Regions from separate parts of the Photobacterium minamisatsumaniensis genome, predicted to be linked through region 1. Evidence: predicted binding sites of a transcription regulator. Region 1 holds the regulator's gene; each other region holds the start of a gene.
The links. The regulator MetJ, encoded in region 1, represses methionine synthesis genes. The targets are predictions, from matches to a motif close to TTAGACNTNTANANGTCTAA.

Region 1 (4,949 bases):
ACGAATCCCTGCCTCATTTTCTGCTAGTATCTTTAATAACCAAATGTATTCTGGTGCATTGATTTATATCGCTCTGAACCAAAAAGTTTGCACGAATTGCTCTATACAGGCTTAGCTGTGCGACTATATTCCGTGATTGAAAGCGATGAAATTGATAGTTATTGACCACTTTCGCCTTTACTTGACTATTCTGCTCGGGAATTAATGGCATGACCAGATGTTCGATACTAGGATTTTGTGCTGCTATAGAATATGCTCTACCTCTAAATTATTAAATAAAGTCACTTCCAGTCAGGATTTCGAACACTATGTCGTCTGAAGATTTTCGCCAACAAGCTTTGCACTACCATGCTTACCCAGTACCAGGCAAAATTGCCGTTGAACTCACTAAGCCAGCCAATACTGTAGAAGATCTTGCTCTTGCTTATAGCCCAGGTGTGGCTGAGCCAGTGCGTGAAATCGCACAGAATGCTGAAAATGTTTATAAGTACACGGGTAAGGGCAACATGGTTGCTGTTATCACCAATGGTACTGCGATCCTTGGCCTTGGTAATTTAGGCCCATTGGCATCGAAGCCAGTCATGGAAGGTAAGGCGTTATTGTTCAAGCGCTTCGCAGGCCTAGACTCGATTGATATCGAAGTTAAACACCGTACGATCGATGAGTTTGTTGATACCGTTGCGAACATTGCTGACACCTTCGGTGGTATCAATCTTGAAGATATCAAAGCCCCAGACTGTTTTGAGATTGAAAAGCGTTTGATCGAACGCTGCCATGTACCGGTTTTCCATGATGATCAACACGGTACCGCAATCGTAACGGCTGCGGGCATGCTTAATGCACTTGAGCTTCAAGGCAAAGAGATTGGCGAAGCTGTGATTGTTTGTCTAGGTGCTGGTGCGGCTGCGGTTGCTTGTATGGAGCTATTGATCAAGTGTGGCGCACAGCGTGAGAAGATCTACATGCTTGACCGTAAAGGTGTGATCCACACACGTCGTGACGATATCAATGAATATAAGCAATTATTCGCCAATAATACCGATAAGCGCACATTAGAAGATGTTATCGAAGGTGCTGATATCTTTGTCGGTGTATCTGGTCCAGACTTGCTTGCGCCAGAACTGCTTAAGCTTATGGCGGATCAGCCGATTGTTTTTGCTTGTTCGAACCCTGATCCAGAAATTAAACCAGAGCTGGCTCATGCCGTTCGCGATGATTTAATTATGGGTACAGGTCGTTCTGACTACCCGAATCAGGTAAACAACGTTATCTGTTTCCCATTCATTTTCCGCGGTGCATTGGATGTGCGTGCGAGTGAAATTAATGATGAAATGAAATTGGCTGCGGTAAAAGCGATCCGTGAACTAGCCCAAGAGCCAGTACCTGCGGAAGTGGTTAAAGCGGCTGGTGTCGATAAGCTAGAGTTTGGCACCGATTATATTATTCCAAAACCGATGGATCCACGTTTGCTACCACGCGTTGCGAAGGCAGTCGCGCAAGCCGCGGTTGATTCGGGTGTGGCTCGAATCGAGATGCCTGTCGGTTATATGGAAAGCTAATCTGCTTTAGGTTGCCTTACCAATAAAAAAACCAGCCCCAGGCTGGTTTTTTTATTTTTGTTGACGAGAAAAGGAGGTTTACTCGTTAATGTCTTCGTACTTAATGCCCATCTCTTCCATTAGCGCTTTTGCTTCGGCTGGCAAGTCGTCAGGGCAATCTTTACGGATATCTTCATCGGTCGGCAGGGGCTGGCCCGTGTATGCGTGCAAGAAGGCTTCACATAGCAACTCGCTGTTGGTGGCATGGCGTAAATTATTCACCTGACGGCGAGTGCGCTCATCAGTTAAAATTTTAAGCACCTTCAATGGAATCGAAACAGTAATTTTTTTTACTTGTTCGTTTTTCTTACCGTGTTCCGCGTATGGACTGATGTATTCGCCATTCCACTCTGCCATTGTTAACCTTCTCAGCGATGTTTGATTGAATAAATATGATAGGAGTGAATTCTAGCCGGATTTACTGCCATAAGCAAAGACATGTAGACGTCTAGAAGTGTTGACGTCTTTTGTAAATATGGTTATGTTGTTGCATAAACGTTATTCGCAGCAGGGGCTCGCCCCGACAAGGAAAGTAATATGAGTGATAAGAAGCTTGCCACTATAGCCGTTCGTACTGGCATTGAGTCAGACTCTCAGCACAATGCCGTTGTGCCGCCGATTTACCTGACATCAACCTACAGCTTTCCTCGGTTGGGTGAGCTTCCACAATATGATTATTCTCGCTCTGGTAACCCCACCCGTAACATGCTCGCCGATGCCTTGGCAGAACTCGAAGGCGGCGCAGGTGGTGTGGTAACCAGCTGTGGTACTGCTGCAATTAACTTACTCGCATCGGCCTTGCTTGGCCCAGATGATCTGGTTATTGCCCCACACGATTGTTATGGCGGTACGTATCGTTTGTTTAATACGCGAGCGACGAAAGGTGACTTTAAGGTCCGTTTTGTTGATCAAACCGACCCTGAGGCCTTGGCTCAAGCATTGGCATTAAAGCCAAAACTGGTTTGGGTTGAAACACCGTCTAACCCATTACTGCGAATTGTAGATGTTGCGGCATTGTGTACATCTGCAAAGCAAGAAGGCGCATTGGTTGCGGTTGATAATACTTTCTTATCTCCAATCCTTCAGCAGCCCATTGCACTAGGGGCTGATTTTGTGATCCATTCAACAACCAAGTACATCAACGGCCATTCAGATGTTGTCGGTGGCGTATTGATCTCTAAAGAAGCGGAGCAGGCCGAGACGATTGCTTGGTGGGCGAACTGTATTGGCGCAACGGGCGCACCGTTTGATGCTTATTTGACGCTGAGAGGCTTACGAACCCTTGCTCCAAGAATGCGGATGCATGAAGAAAACAGCGCCAAAGTGCTGGCTTATCTACAGCAACAGCCGCTTGTGGGACAAATTTACCATCCAAGTCAGCCTGAGCACCCTGGTCATGACATTGCGCTTAAGCAGCAAAAAGGCTTTGGTTCAATGCTGAGCTTTGAGATTGCAGGAACCTACTCGCAGCTTGAAGAGTTTGTTCACGGACTGAAGTTCTTCTCACTGGCAGAGTCGCTTGGCGGTACTGAAAGCTTGATCTGTCACCCTGCCAGCATGACTCACCGTGCAATGTCGGATGAAGCGCAGGCAGAAGCGGGCTTAAAGCCTTCTTTACTGCGTTTATCCGTTGGTTTGGAAGATGCTGATGATCTGATTGCGGATCTTGACCAAGCATTTAAGAAAGTGACGGAGGCAGTGTAATGACCCAACTAGCAGTACGCCAACTTCATAAATTTGGTGGTAGTAGTCTGGCTGATCCTGAATGTTATCGTCGCGTTGTTGATATCCTCAATCAGTATTCTGGTGAGAATGATCTAGTGGTGGTATCAGCGGCAGGTAAAACCACGAATAACCTGATCCAATGGGTCGAGTTATTGGGTAAAGATGGCCGCCAAGCCCATGAAACATTACAGTCATTACGCCAATTTCAGCAGCACTTGATTGAAAGCTTGCTACATGATGGTGTTGCTGATGACTTGTTGACCCAGCTACACCTTGAGCTTGCGGATCTTGCGCGTCTTGGTGAGCAGGCACTGACAGAGACGGATGTTGCGAATGTGCTCGGTCATGGTGAGCTATGGTCAGCACGCTTGCTGGCAGCATTGTTAACTCAGCAGGAAATGACTGCGACGGCACTCGACTCACGTACGTTTTTACGGGCTGAGCGAGCGGCACAGCCTGAAGTTGATCGTGCTCTGTCATGGCCCTTGCTGAAAAGCCAGCTAGTTCAGCATAGCCAGAACCGTATTGTTATCACCGGTTTCATGGCTCAAAACATCGCCGGAGAAACCGTATTGCTCGGCCGTAATGGTTCTGACTATTCGGCAACGGTGATTGGTGCCTTGGCGGAAGTTTCGCGCGTGACTATCTGGAGTGATGTTGCAGGGGTTTACAGTGCAGATCCTCGGAAAGTGGTTGATGCCTGCTTACTGCCATTACTTCGTTTAGATGAAGCGAGTGAACTCGCCCGTTTAGCGGCGCCAGTATTGCATAGCCGAACATTACAGCCAGTGGCACAAAGTGCGATTGATTTAACCTTGCGTTGTAGTCATCAGCCTGAATCGGGCTCTACACGTGTTGAGCGGGTACTGGCTTCTGGCCGGGGAGCGAAGATCGTTACCTCGCTTGATGATGTCTGTTTGATTGAACTTGATATTGCGCGTTTTCATGATTTTGAGCCGATTGTGACTGAACTTGAACGTACCCTGCAACGTGCCCAGTTACTGCCACTTGCGCAGTCGACTGCGCCGGATAAAGGATTGATTCAACTCGCCTATACTGCTGAGGTTGTTAATAGCGTGCTGGCTTTACTGCAAGACAGCGGTATTGCGGCAGAGCTGCGCCTACGCGATGGCTTTTCATTGGTTGCGGCTGTCGGTGCTGGCGTGGTGAATAATGCCATGCATTGTTATGGCTTCAACCAGCAATTAAAAGCACAACCTGTTGAGTTCACCACTGAATCTGATTCGGGGTTGAGCCTTGTTGCGGTGCTTCGACTGGCCAATACCGACGATGTGATCCAGCAGGTACATCAAAGCCTTTTCCAAGCACAGAAACGGATTGGTTTAGTGTTGTGTGGTAAGGGGAATATCGGTAGCCGCTGGCTTGAGTTATTTGATACAGAAAAGGCACAGCTTGAAAAACGTCATGGTATGAGCTTCACTCTGGTCGGGGTGGTCGATAGCCGCCGCTGCTGGATTGATTTTTCTGGCATCGAACCAACCAACGCCTTATCAGCTTATGATGATGAAGCCACTGAGTACCAAGGTGATGAGTGGCTATCAACCCTAGCGTCTCATTCTTATGATGATGTGATTGTATTAGATGTTACGGCGAGCCAAGTGTTGG
Region 2 (4,949 bases), on a different contig from region 1:
AGAAATTAAATCATGCTATTAATGATGGTAATTTAACTATATTTAACATGAATTCAATTTTGTTATTACTTTCTTGTGGTTTAATTTTTCTTTTTTCACCCCTCTCATATGCAAATGGACTAGAGCTAAAATTTGGTGGTTGGAGCCATCATGGTAAATCTTTTGCAACTGATGATTATGATTATTCTGAGGTTCATAATGGTATCGGCATAGAGTATTTTTTTGGAGATAAAAATTGGAAGCCAGTGATTGGCATTTGGACAATGGAAGATTCATTTAAAGAACGATTATTCCAAGTTGGAGTGGGTTATCGCTATAGACCTGATTTTCTCGATGGTCGTATTAGCGCCCAATTAATGCTGGCTTATGAGCGCAGAGGTGAACGTGTAGTATCACTGAATACTGGTGATACAAAAGAAATTCATATGCAAAACCAACTTCAAGTCATTCCATATTTGCACTTTGTGCTTATCCCCTCAATCGGAGCCGCAGTAGACTTTACTTACGTGCCAAGGCTGAGTGAAACTGATGTGGAGACCTTCTTTATTCGTTTCAGTATTTCACCTCAAGCGATGAGAAAAACGTTTTTGTAGAGTGAAAGCAATGAGTCTACTAACTATAGCGACCAGCATTTCAGCTGTGTGCTGAATTCATTGTTACAGAAAGGCTATAAGAACCATTCGCTGATGATAGAAGCATTTCCCAAATAATGAATTTACGGGTAAAAAGCTCTATCACCAGTACTATGGGTAACTAAAAAGATGAATTTTCACATATAGTGACTAGAAAGGATATGGATAAACCTAGACTTATCTTCAAGGGCTAGTGCATTGATTCCAGCAGCAGCTTTACGCCCACCACCGGTCTTAAACTGAGTACAGACTTCATCAGCCCCAGTTCGGTTATTCAACGGTGCTCTAACACTGACAGTATAATCGTCTTGATTTGCATTTAACGTTAACACCGCGTGTGCTTTATCTGGCTGTTGGTTTGCCAATTCATTGCTAAAGACACCACTTATACGCCTTGCCCACGCTTCACAGGGCAATTCAAATACCCGGCTAATATCGTCATCATGAATAGCAGTTAATGCTGCTATATTTTTATAATCTTGCTCGTAGCCTTTTTTTAACAAGTAATACGGAGAACTTTGATCTTCACGTAAATCAAATGGGTTCTCATATTTCATCAGTGAGGTATAAAGCTCAGCAGGCGCTATATGTAAGTCAAATAGCGATGCACCATAACCGTTATAGTTGATTAATGTGCCAAGCTCTTTCAAAAACGCTATCTCAGTTTCAGTAAAGTTCTGTTGCTGAGCTAGAACCAAAGCGGCAGCATATAGGTTGTCGCCAAAAGCAGCAGCGATCGCCCAATGTACAAACTGGCCATTGAGTTTTTCATTAATCAATAAGCTGGTACAGACTTCAGCATCTAAGTTAATTAATGCTTCAAGGTTACTAGCGGCCGGAATTTCTCCTGAACGGTGATGATCACAGTAAAAGACCTCAACACCTTGCGCTAATAAGCGCTCTAATTCAGGTAAGTTCTTTTCCATCGAAATGTCTAATACTGTTACTGACGTTACATTACCTTTCGCGACTACTTGTTCTAGCAGTTTAATGTCTCGCTTAACACCAGTGATCAATGTGCTTTGCTTGGGTTCAGCTAAGCGTAATTGCAGTAAAGCAATAATGCCATCGGCATCACCATTAAAAATATCGTAATGCATACTCTTCCTAAGTTTGTATAAAGCCCAAAGTAACGTGGTAGTACAAGGCTAAATATAATACAGATCGTTATCTTATCAACCAATTATTACCCGTAACGAGAATATTAGACACTTAACCAATTGGGGGTGCTTTAGAAGCTTGATATTTGCGTGCGGATTATCGTCTTTACGTGAAAATGGAGGGCTCTAATACAATAAAGCCCCCAAAATTCAGCAATCATTTGGGGCTTTATTTACATCAAGTCAAAGAGCATATTAACTTGCTGGCTCAATCGTGCCATTAAAGGCTTCTTGCATAAATTCAGCTATCGGCTGAGAATGAAAAATGCTAACCACTTTTTGATAGTCGCTGTTATCTTTCTCGTCTTCTCGAGCTGCGATAACCATTACCGCTAATGGTGCATCTTTTGCTTCTAAGAACAAACCTTGTTCCTGTGGGTTTAGCCCCGCAGACATTACATAGTTCATCGTGATAGCGGCGGCATCAACATCATCAAGACTTCTCGGCAATTGAGCGGCCTCAACCTCAACGAACCTAAAACCTTTTGGGTTATCAACGATATCATGCAGCGTTGCTGTAAAACCAACGTCAGGTTTTAAGGTAATCAACTGTGCCTCTTCTAGAAGGAGCAACCCTCGCCCACCGTTGGTTGGATCATTGGGAATGGCAATCTTGGCTTTTTCAGGTAGCTCGGCTAGAGAGGCATGTTTGTTAGAGTAAATCCCCATGCGCATAAGTATTGACTCGCCAATAGATACTAGATTGGCATTGTTCCCGTTATTGTAGTTTTGCAAAAAAGGTAAATGCTGATAACTATTAAGGTTAAGACTTCCATCGGCCAGAGCCGCGTTTGGGGTGATATAATCTGAGAACTCAACAACCTCAATGTTCACGCCTTGTTTTTGTGCCTCTTTCGCTACAGCCTCAACAACTTGAGCGTGCGGCCCTGAGGTCGCTCCTATTTTGATAATCGAATCATCCTTTTGACCGCAAGCCGCTAAGCTCACACAGGCGATTATAGATAGAATCCATCGTTTCATCTTGGCATGTTCCTTCATGACTAATCCTTTAATAAACAGATACAGCTTTAGATACCTACCACTTTAGACATCCATACGTCCATAATATACAGAGTGCTTTACAATTCAAGCGATTCTATCGTGAGAGGCATGATTAAAAGGCGTAATTTATTCCAACGTCGAATATAAAATACAGTAATTTAATCCACACTAAACACTACATACATACCAAGATACGAACGGCCGAACGATACATAAAATTCATAATAAAATTAAAAGCATATTATAAACACTATAAAACTGGACATAAAGCAGTCATAAATGCCTAAAAAACACTCCATTGAAACTTATTATATGGATTAAGATCGCATTATTGACACTTTAGTAGATTAGCTATAACCGTCTTTCACTTCAGTCTGATATAACGACGCCATTATGCATATATGTGACCTACATAGACTGCTTATACCAAGTGTTTTATTACAAGGAAATATTATGAGGCTAGGGTTTAAAGCAAGAATTAACCTCAGTGTTGCGGCTTTGGTGGCTTGCTCGTTATTTGTTCTCGGTGCTATCAACATCCACAGTTTAAAAACATACATGGTTGATAGTCTAACCCAGACGACCATGAGTACCTTATATTCCCAAGCCTCCGAAATTGAAACTTGGGTAAAAGATGAAATAAGCGCTATTGATCACAGCGCCAAACTTTTTTCAGCTGATCTTTCACAGCAAGAGAATATCAATTTAGTTACGCTGTTAGCGGCCTCAAGTAATTTGAACAATGCGGCTATCGCCTACGATGATGGCCGTACCTATGCCGCTCACGGTGGCGATAATGGTGTTTTCCCTGTCTCTGAGCAATTCAAGCAACGTCCATGGTACATTCAAGCGAAACAACAAAGGCAAGTTATACTAACCGATATTTATACCGATTCAGTCACCAATAATCCCGTCATCAGTATTGCAGCACCGGTGTATGAGAACGGTCAGTTTGTTGGGGTTCTTTTAGGCGATTTACAACTTGGGGAAATAACCCAAAAAGTCAATGAGTTCCGTTTTGCAGGTGGTGCGGCAACTTTAGTCGATAATAATTTCATTTTTATTGCGAGTGATGATCCTACCGATATCGGCAAAACCCCATCACAAGTCAGCTCTGATTTTATCGAGCTTGAACAAAGCTTTAAAAGCCGTTCTAACGGTAATTTACTCATTCCCTACCTCGGCACTCAAATGCATGGGTATTTCACTCGTATAAACCTCTCAAACGATGTTTCGTGGACGTTGATGATCTTCGTTGATGAAGATACGGCACTTACGAGTGTGAATGAAATGGTTTCAGATTCAATCATGCTTATTTTAGTACTGATTCTCGTGAGTGTTATCGCGATAATCATGATTATGCGTCACCTTTACCGCCCTCTCATCGAGCTTAAAGGCGCGGTTCAAGATCTTGGTAAAGGCAGTGGTGATCTCACCCGACGCCTCACCGTGCATAGTAATGATGATTTGGGACAAATCAGTCACGGCTTTAATGACTTTGTCAGTAATTTGCAACACATGATGCTGAAAGTCGTCGACTCATCCACTTTGATCTCATCAAATATCGAGCAGTTAAGCACAAACGCTAAACAGAATGAAAGCCAACTTCTCACGCATTCGCACGAAACTGAACAGGTTGTAACCGCTATATCACAAATGAGCGAGACCGCAATTTCAGTGGCAGAAAACATCGTACAATCGACGCAAATCACGCAAGCGGCCAATGCTGAAGCCGATCAATCAAAAGCTGTTGTGCATAATGCCGTCAGTAGTGTGAGCAGTTTGGTTGATGAAGTCGATGCCATGTCTGAACGTATTCAAGTCATGAATCAAGATGCCAATCAAATCAACGCGACACTTTCTGTTATTGGTGACATTGCAGAGCAAACCAACTTATTGGCTTTGAATGCCGCGATTGAAGCCGCACGCGCAGGCGAACAAGGACGGGGATTCGCTGTTGTGGCCGATGAAGTTCGTGCATTAGCGGCGCGTACACAGCAGAGCACGTCTGAAATCAATGAGATGTTGGCTAAATTATTACAAGGCACAAATAACGTTGTTACAGCAATGAACAATACAAAAGAACGTTGCCAATCGGCGGCCAATACTACGTCTGAGGTTTCCGAAACCTTAGACCAAATGGGCTTATCGGTGA
Region 3 (4,949 bases), on a different contig from region 1:
ACAATAGCTTGTTATTCCAATACTTGCAGTAACAGAGAACCGATTGTTTTCCTCGATGGTAGGAAACTTGAGTTGGCGAATATTGGTTAGCATTTGCTCGGCAATATATTGCGCAATATGTGAAGGGGTATTCGGTAAGAATAGGACGAACTCTTCTCCACCATAGCGGCCAAATAAATCGGTTGATTTAACCTGACGTTGGATTAAATCGGTAAAACCACGCAGAACATGGTCGCCTGTATTGTGGCCCCATGTGTCGTTAATACGTTTAAATTTATCAATATCAATAAGTAATACTGAGAAAGGCTGCTTTTTACTTTTACAGAGTGTTAAATTTTTTTGTGCAAGCTGGAGTAACATTCGGCGATTATAAATCCCCGTCAGTGGATCGAGTGTTGCTTGTCGGTATAGCCGCATTAACATATACAACTTTGACAGCTGAGACCAAATAACGATAAAAGCTAATGTTGTCTGTAACCAATAACTCGCAATGTTTTCAGGGCTAATGAAGGATGTAGATTGGTAGTCAGCTATCAGTTGGCTCAATGCTGTTACAGTGAGTAAACTCAAACTCTCTTTCAGTGTGATTGGCAATACGGTTAACATGGCAACATGAATAACAGGTAATAACGTGTAACCATAAATATAGCCGCTGTAAACCGTTGGAAAATCAAGTATCCACATGCAGTACAGATAAAAAGCATTCATTAAGATGACCATAAGAATAATGGATGACTTGGAATGCTTTAGTGAAGTGACTTGATGGTTATATTTAGCAAGAACAAGAAGGAAAATACCAAGCAGTGCCCGCGCCAGAATAATAGGGTAGCTTTGATGCTCGGCGAGAAAAGCCAAGTCAAAAGGTAGCCAAGCGAGTACAAGCATTCCCCATACAGAACCCAGCATACTCACTCTGCTACAAAGGTAACCACTGCGGGTATTGCGAAAGCTGTTTGAATGAGCATCCGCACTCCATAAATCAGGGATGTATAGCTTTATAGATCGTATTATCTGATTCGGTGTTTCGTGCATCATTCTCGCTTATATCGATTTCATCGATATTAGTACAAAAATCCCATTCACTGACGTAATTAACAGGATGTGTAAACTGTGACTCACCATTATCCTATAGAGCACAACTGATTTCAGTGATACTGATCCAGTAAGTTGATATGCACATAGGATAATGCTGAATTAGCATAGACAGTATGTTGCTGCCTTTTGGTTGTACTTGATTTGGTATCGTAGGCGGGACTTGCTATTATCAGCACCATATTAATTGGCCTACAAATAGTAAAGAACCCGTTTTATGAACACAGGTGTTATGTTTCTTATTCCTGCGCTACTTGGCGCTCAGCTTATATTGACTCTCGTTCTTACTAAGGGCGATATCTGTCCAGGGCAACGTGGTCGAGTACACAAAACGCTGCCAGTACTGATTCTTGGTTGGCTTATTGCATCGGTATTTCAGCCAATTGCTGTTTTACCCATGGTGGCGTTGGGTTACTTCACATTGAAAGTTAAAACCGGCAAAACCCGTGATGCTGGTCCCCTAAAGGTTTTCTATGCAGCAGATGCGTTAGCGTTTATTGCTTGGTTAGGTTTATTACCAGTATTAACGCTGCAAGGTGCAGCGTTGAGCCTTTGTGCCGTTGTACTGTTTGGCTCATTGACTGCGCATTTATTATTAACGCAAGCTCGTACTCGCCTACAGGCATTTCATCGCCTACTGCCTTTCGCCGGCTTTGCTAGTGCGATGTTAAGCGTGTTGTGTATTTTATGGTTGTCCTCTTCATTGAGTGAAACAGCATTAAGCGAATTAACCAGCAATGTAATAGGCTCATTACTATTAATGGTATGTGCTTTATTGGTATGGGCGATGCACTTACTAACAGGTAAGGTTGTGAATAAGTGGCAACTTGTTGTTGCGGCTTGTTTTATGGCTGTTTCAGCTAGCCTACAAATCGCGCTTGTTTAACATTACCTCGGCTTATTACATTGCAGAGGAAAAGTAAGATATGTGACGCGGATTTTTTCAATCAGCTTAACTCTGACTATGCTTATATTGGTTATCAATATTTGGTTAATTGGTATCAAGGAGGTAGGTATGGAGATCAATAACTTGTTAAGCATGGATGGAAACATTGTGCTGGGCATCGTTAACGAAAGGCTGCGTCTTGAATGCTCAACGGTTGAAGAGCTCGTGAGTCGATACGAACTAGACTTCAACGAGCTAAATGAAAAAATGGAATCGCTGGGTTACCACTACGATCCCATCAATAATCAATTTAAATAGCCTCATTCTTTTAGCATAAATAGCCGCAATTATTAATTAATTGCGGCTATGCTGGCTTTATCCCTTCTAAATGCGTTTGGCATTGCTGTTTTGCTGTGGCAAAAAATGCCGATAAGTAATGCCTTTCTCGCTCTGAGGCTCGAACTCCTGCAAACAAACGACGCCATAGTCCATCCCCAAGTGGCTTACTCACAATGAGTCCCTGGCGGGCATAATCATAAACGGCCCAATTGGGTAATGCGGCCACACCAAGCCCTGCCGAGACCATTTGAATGAGCATTAGGGTGTTGTCAGCTTGTTTCCAATGATTCGGTTCAATACCAGCAGGTTGTAAAAAGTGTTTAACCACATCTAAGCGGTTTTTCTGTACGGGGTAGGTCAGCATGGTTTGATCAAGTAGATCTTCAGGGCTTATATATTCTTTATCGACAAGATGTGACTGTGGTGAAACGATGAGTCGCATTTCAAAATCAAATAAGGGTTCGAAATGTATTTCATTACGTGGTTGTATATCTGACGTAATAACAAGATCTAATTCACCTGCGGATAAGGCAGGTATCGGCTCAAAACCAAATCCAGATGAGAAATCGAGCGTTACACTAGGCCAGTGTATTTGGTATTCTTTTAACGCAGGCATGAGCCACTGAAAACAAGAATGGCATTCAATGGCCATATGTAAACGTCCATTAGTATCTTCTTTTAAGCTGGCTAATTCATGTTCTGCTTTGGTTATTCTTGGGATCAGGTCATCAGCAAGGCGCAGGAGTATTTGTCCTTCTGCCGTAAATTTCACTGGACGGGTTTTCCGTAAGAATAGCTGACCGCCAAGGCGTTGTTCCAGATCTTTTAACTGATGTGAAAGCGCTGACTGGGTTAAGCACAACGTATTTGCGGTTGCCGTTAGTGAGCCCGTGTCGCGTAACACTGATAACGTTCTAAGGTGTTTTATTTCAATCATCGTTGCAAATTCATCCTTGTTGTTGATTGAAAGAGGCAGCTGAAGATCCGCTTCAATGTCTGTCTACAGGTTGAGTATGCAACCTATCTTTGTGCCAATGTACTGTGTATTACTGGATGTGTAAACATCTAGACGGCTAAAGTGTTGTTGTTTTTTCGATTCTAATAATTATGAATATATTTCATGCTAATCATTAAGTATTAGAAATTGCTCATAATTCGGCTGTGCGTCATTGTTTATACATCAACGCGGAATACCGCTGACATGGATGAGAGAGCACGATGACGATAGTAGAACGAAAAGACGTAGCAGAAACAGCGGGTACGACTACACACATTCTTGGCTACCCACGCGTTGGTAGCCAACGAGAATTAAAATTTGCACAAGAGAAATACTGGCGTGGAGAAATCAGCCAATCTGAATTAAAGGAAGTGGGTAGCTTGTTACGTCACCGTCACTGGGGTGACCAATCAGGAGCAGGTTTAGAGTATGTTTCGGTGGGTGACTTTGCATGGTATGACCATGTGCTTGGAACAAGCCTATTGTTAGGACATGTACCTAAAAGGCACCGGACTGGCTTTCCTGATCTCGATACGTTATTCCGTGTTGCTCGTGGTAAGGCTCCAACAGGCTGTGCGTGTGCCGCTTCTGATATGACTAAGTGGTTTAACACGAATTACCATTATATTGTGCCGGAATTCAGTGCGGATGATGAGTTTAAGGTGAGCTGGCAGCAATTGTTTGAAGAAGTTGCTGAAGCACAAAAAGCCGGTCACAAAGTAAAGCCTGTACTGCTTGGCCCTGTGTCTTACTTATGGCTAGGTAAAGAAAAAGAACAGGGTTTTGACCGTCTTTCGCTGTTACCAAGGTTACTAACAGCCTACCAACAAATACTGAGTAAACTGGCTAACTTGGGTGTTGAGTGGGTTCAGATTGATGAGCCGATATTGGCGTTAGAGTTACCTAAAGCGTGGGCTGATTCGTTCAAGATTACTTATCAAGTACTACACGGAAGCACCAAGCTGCTATTGACGACTTACTTCGATAACGTTACCCACCATCTCGACCGTATAACAGCATTAAAGGTTGACGGTTTACATCTCGATATAGCCTCAGCACCTGCGCAGCTTCAAACGGTGGCAGATGCTTTACCTGATAACTGGGTATTTTCAGCGGGTGTGATTAATGGGCGAAATGTATGGCGTGCAGATGTTAGTGCAATACTTGAATCACTCATCCCAATAAAAGCGCAGCTAGGTGAACGACTGTGGGTGGCAACATCTTGTTCATTACTTCATACCCCGATTGATTTAGACTTAGAAACAGGACTCGATCCAGAAGTTCGTCAGTGGTTAGCGTTTGCGAAGCAAAAATGCCGTGAAGTTACGCTGCTAGCTCAAGCATTGGATGGAAACCAAATCGCCATTGATGATTGTGTACGCTACAGTGCGCCAATTAAGGCGAGGGCAACCAGTGAACGTGTTAATAACAAAGCAGTAAGCCTACGAACTCAAGCAATAAGCGATGCCTTAGCTGACCGTAAGTTGCCATATAATGAACGAGCAAGAAAACAACGCCAGTCATTAAACTTGCCATTACTGCCTACTACGACAATTGGTTCATTTCCTCAAACATCGGAAATTCGTACTCAGCGACGTGATTTTAAAGCGGGGCGGCTATCAGAACAAGATTACA

Region 2: L4D78_RS08375 (MetQ/NlpA family ABC transporter substrate-binding protein) is a predicted target of MetJ. The motif match lies at 2,837-2,856, and genes of this name have one in related genera.
Region 3: metE (5-methyltetrahydropteroyltriglutamate--homocysteine S-methyltransferase) is a predicted target of MetJ. The motif match lies at 3,375-3,394, and genes of this name have one in related genera.

The regions. Positions count from the first base shown of each region.
Region 1 covers NZ_JAKJSI010000014.1:151,714-156,662, forward strand. The annotation lists gene L4D78_RS06850 (malic enzyme-like NAD(P)-binding protein) at 309-1,559, shown strand; gene metJ (met regulon transcriptional regulator MetJ) at 1,638-1,955, opposite strand; gene L4D78_RS06860 (O-succinylhomoserine (thiol)-lyase) at 2,136-3,302, shown strand; gene L4D78_RS06865 (bifunctional aspartate kinase/homoserine dehydrogenase II) at 3,302-4,949, shown strand, end outside.
Region 2 covers NZ_JAKJSI010000016.1:97,818-102,766, forward strand. The annotation lists gene L4D78_RS08365 (hypothetical protein) at 1-593, shown strand, start outside; gene L4D78_RS08370 (DHH family phosphoesterase) at 770-1,732, opposite strand; gene L4D78_RS08375 (MetQ/NlpA family ABC transporter substrate-binding protein) at 1,988-2,791, opposite strand; gene L4D78_RS08380 (methyl-accepting chemotaxis protein) at 3,248-4,949, shown strand, end outside.
Region 3 covers NZ_JAKJSI010000053.1:31,833-36,781, forward strand. The annotation lists gene L4D78_RS24385 (GGDEF domain-containing protein) at 1-906, opposite strand, end outside; gene L4D78_RS24390 (hypothetical protein) at 1,310-1,978, shown strand; gene L4D78_RS24395 (DUF4250 domain-containing protein) at 2,108-2,296, shown strand; gene L4D78_RS24400 (LysR substrate-binding domain-containing protein) at 2,343-3,254, opposite strand; gene metE (5-methyltetrahydropteroyltriglutamate--homocysteine S-methyltransferase) at 3,536-4,949, shown strand, end outside.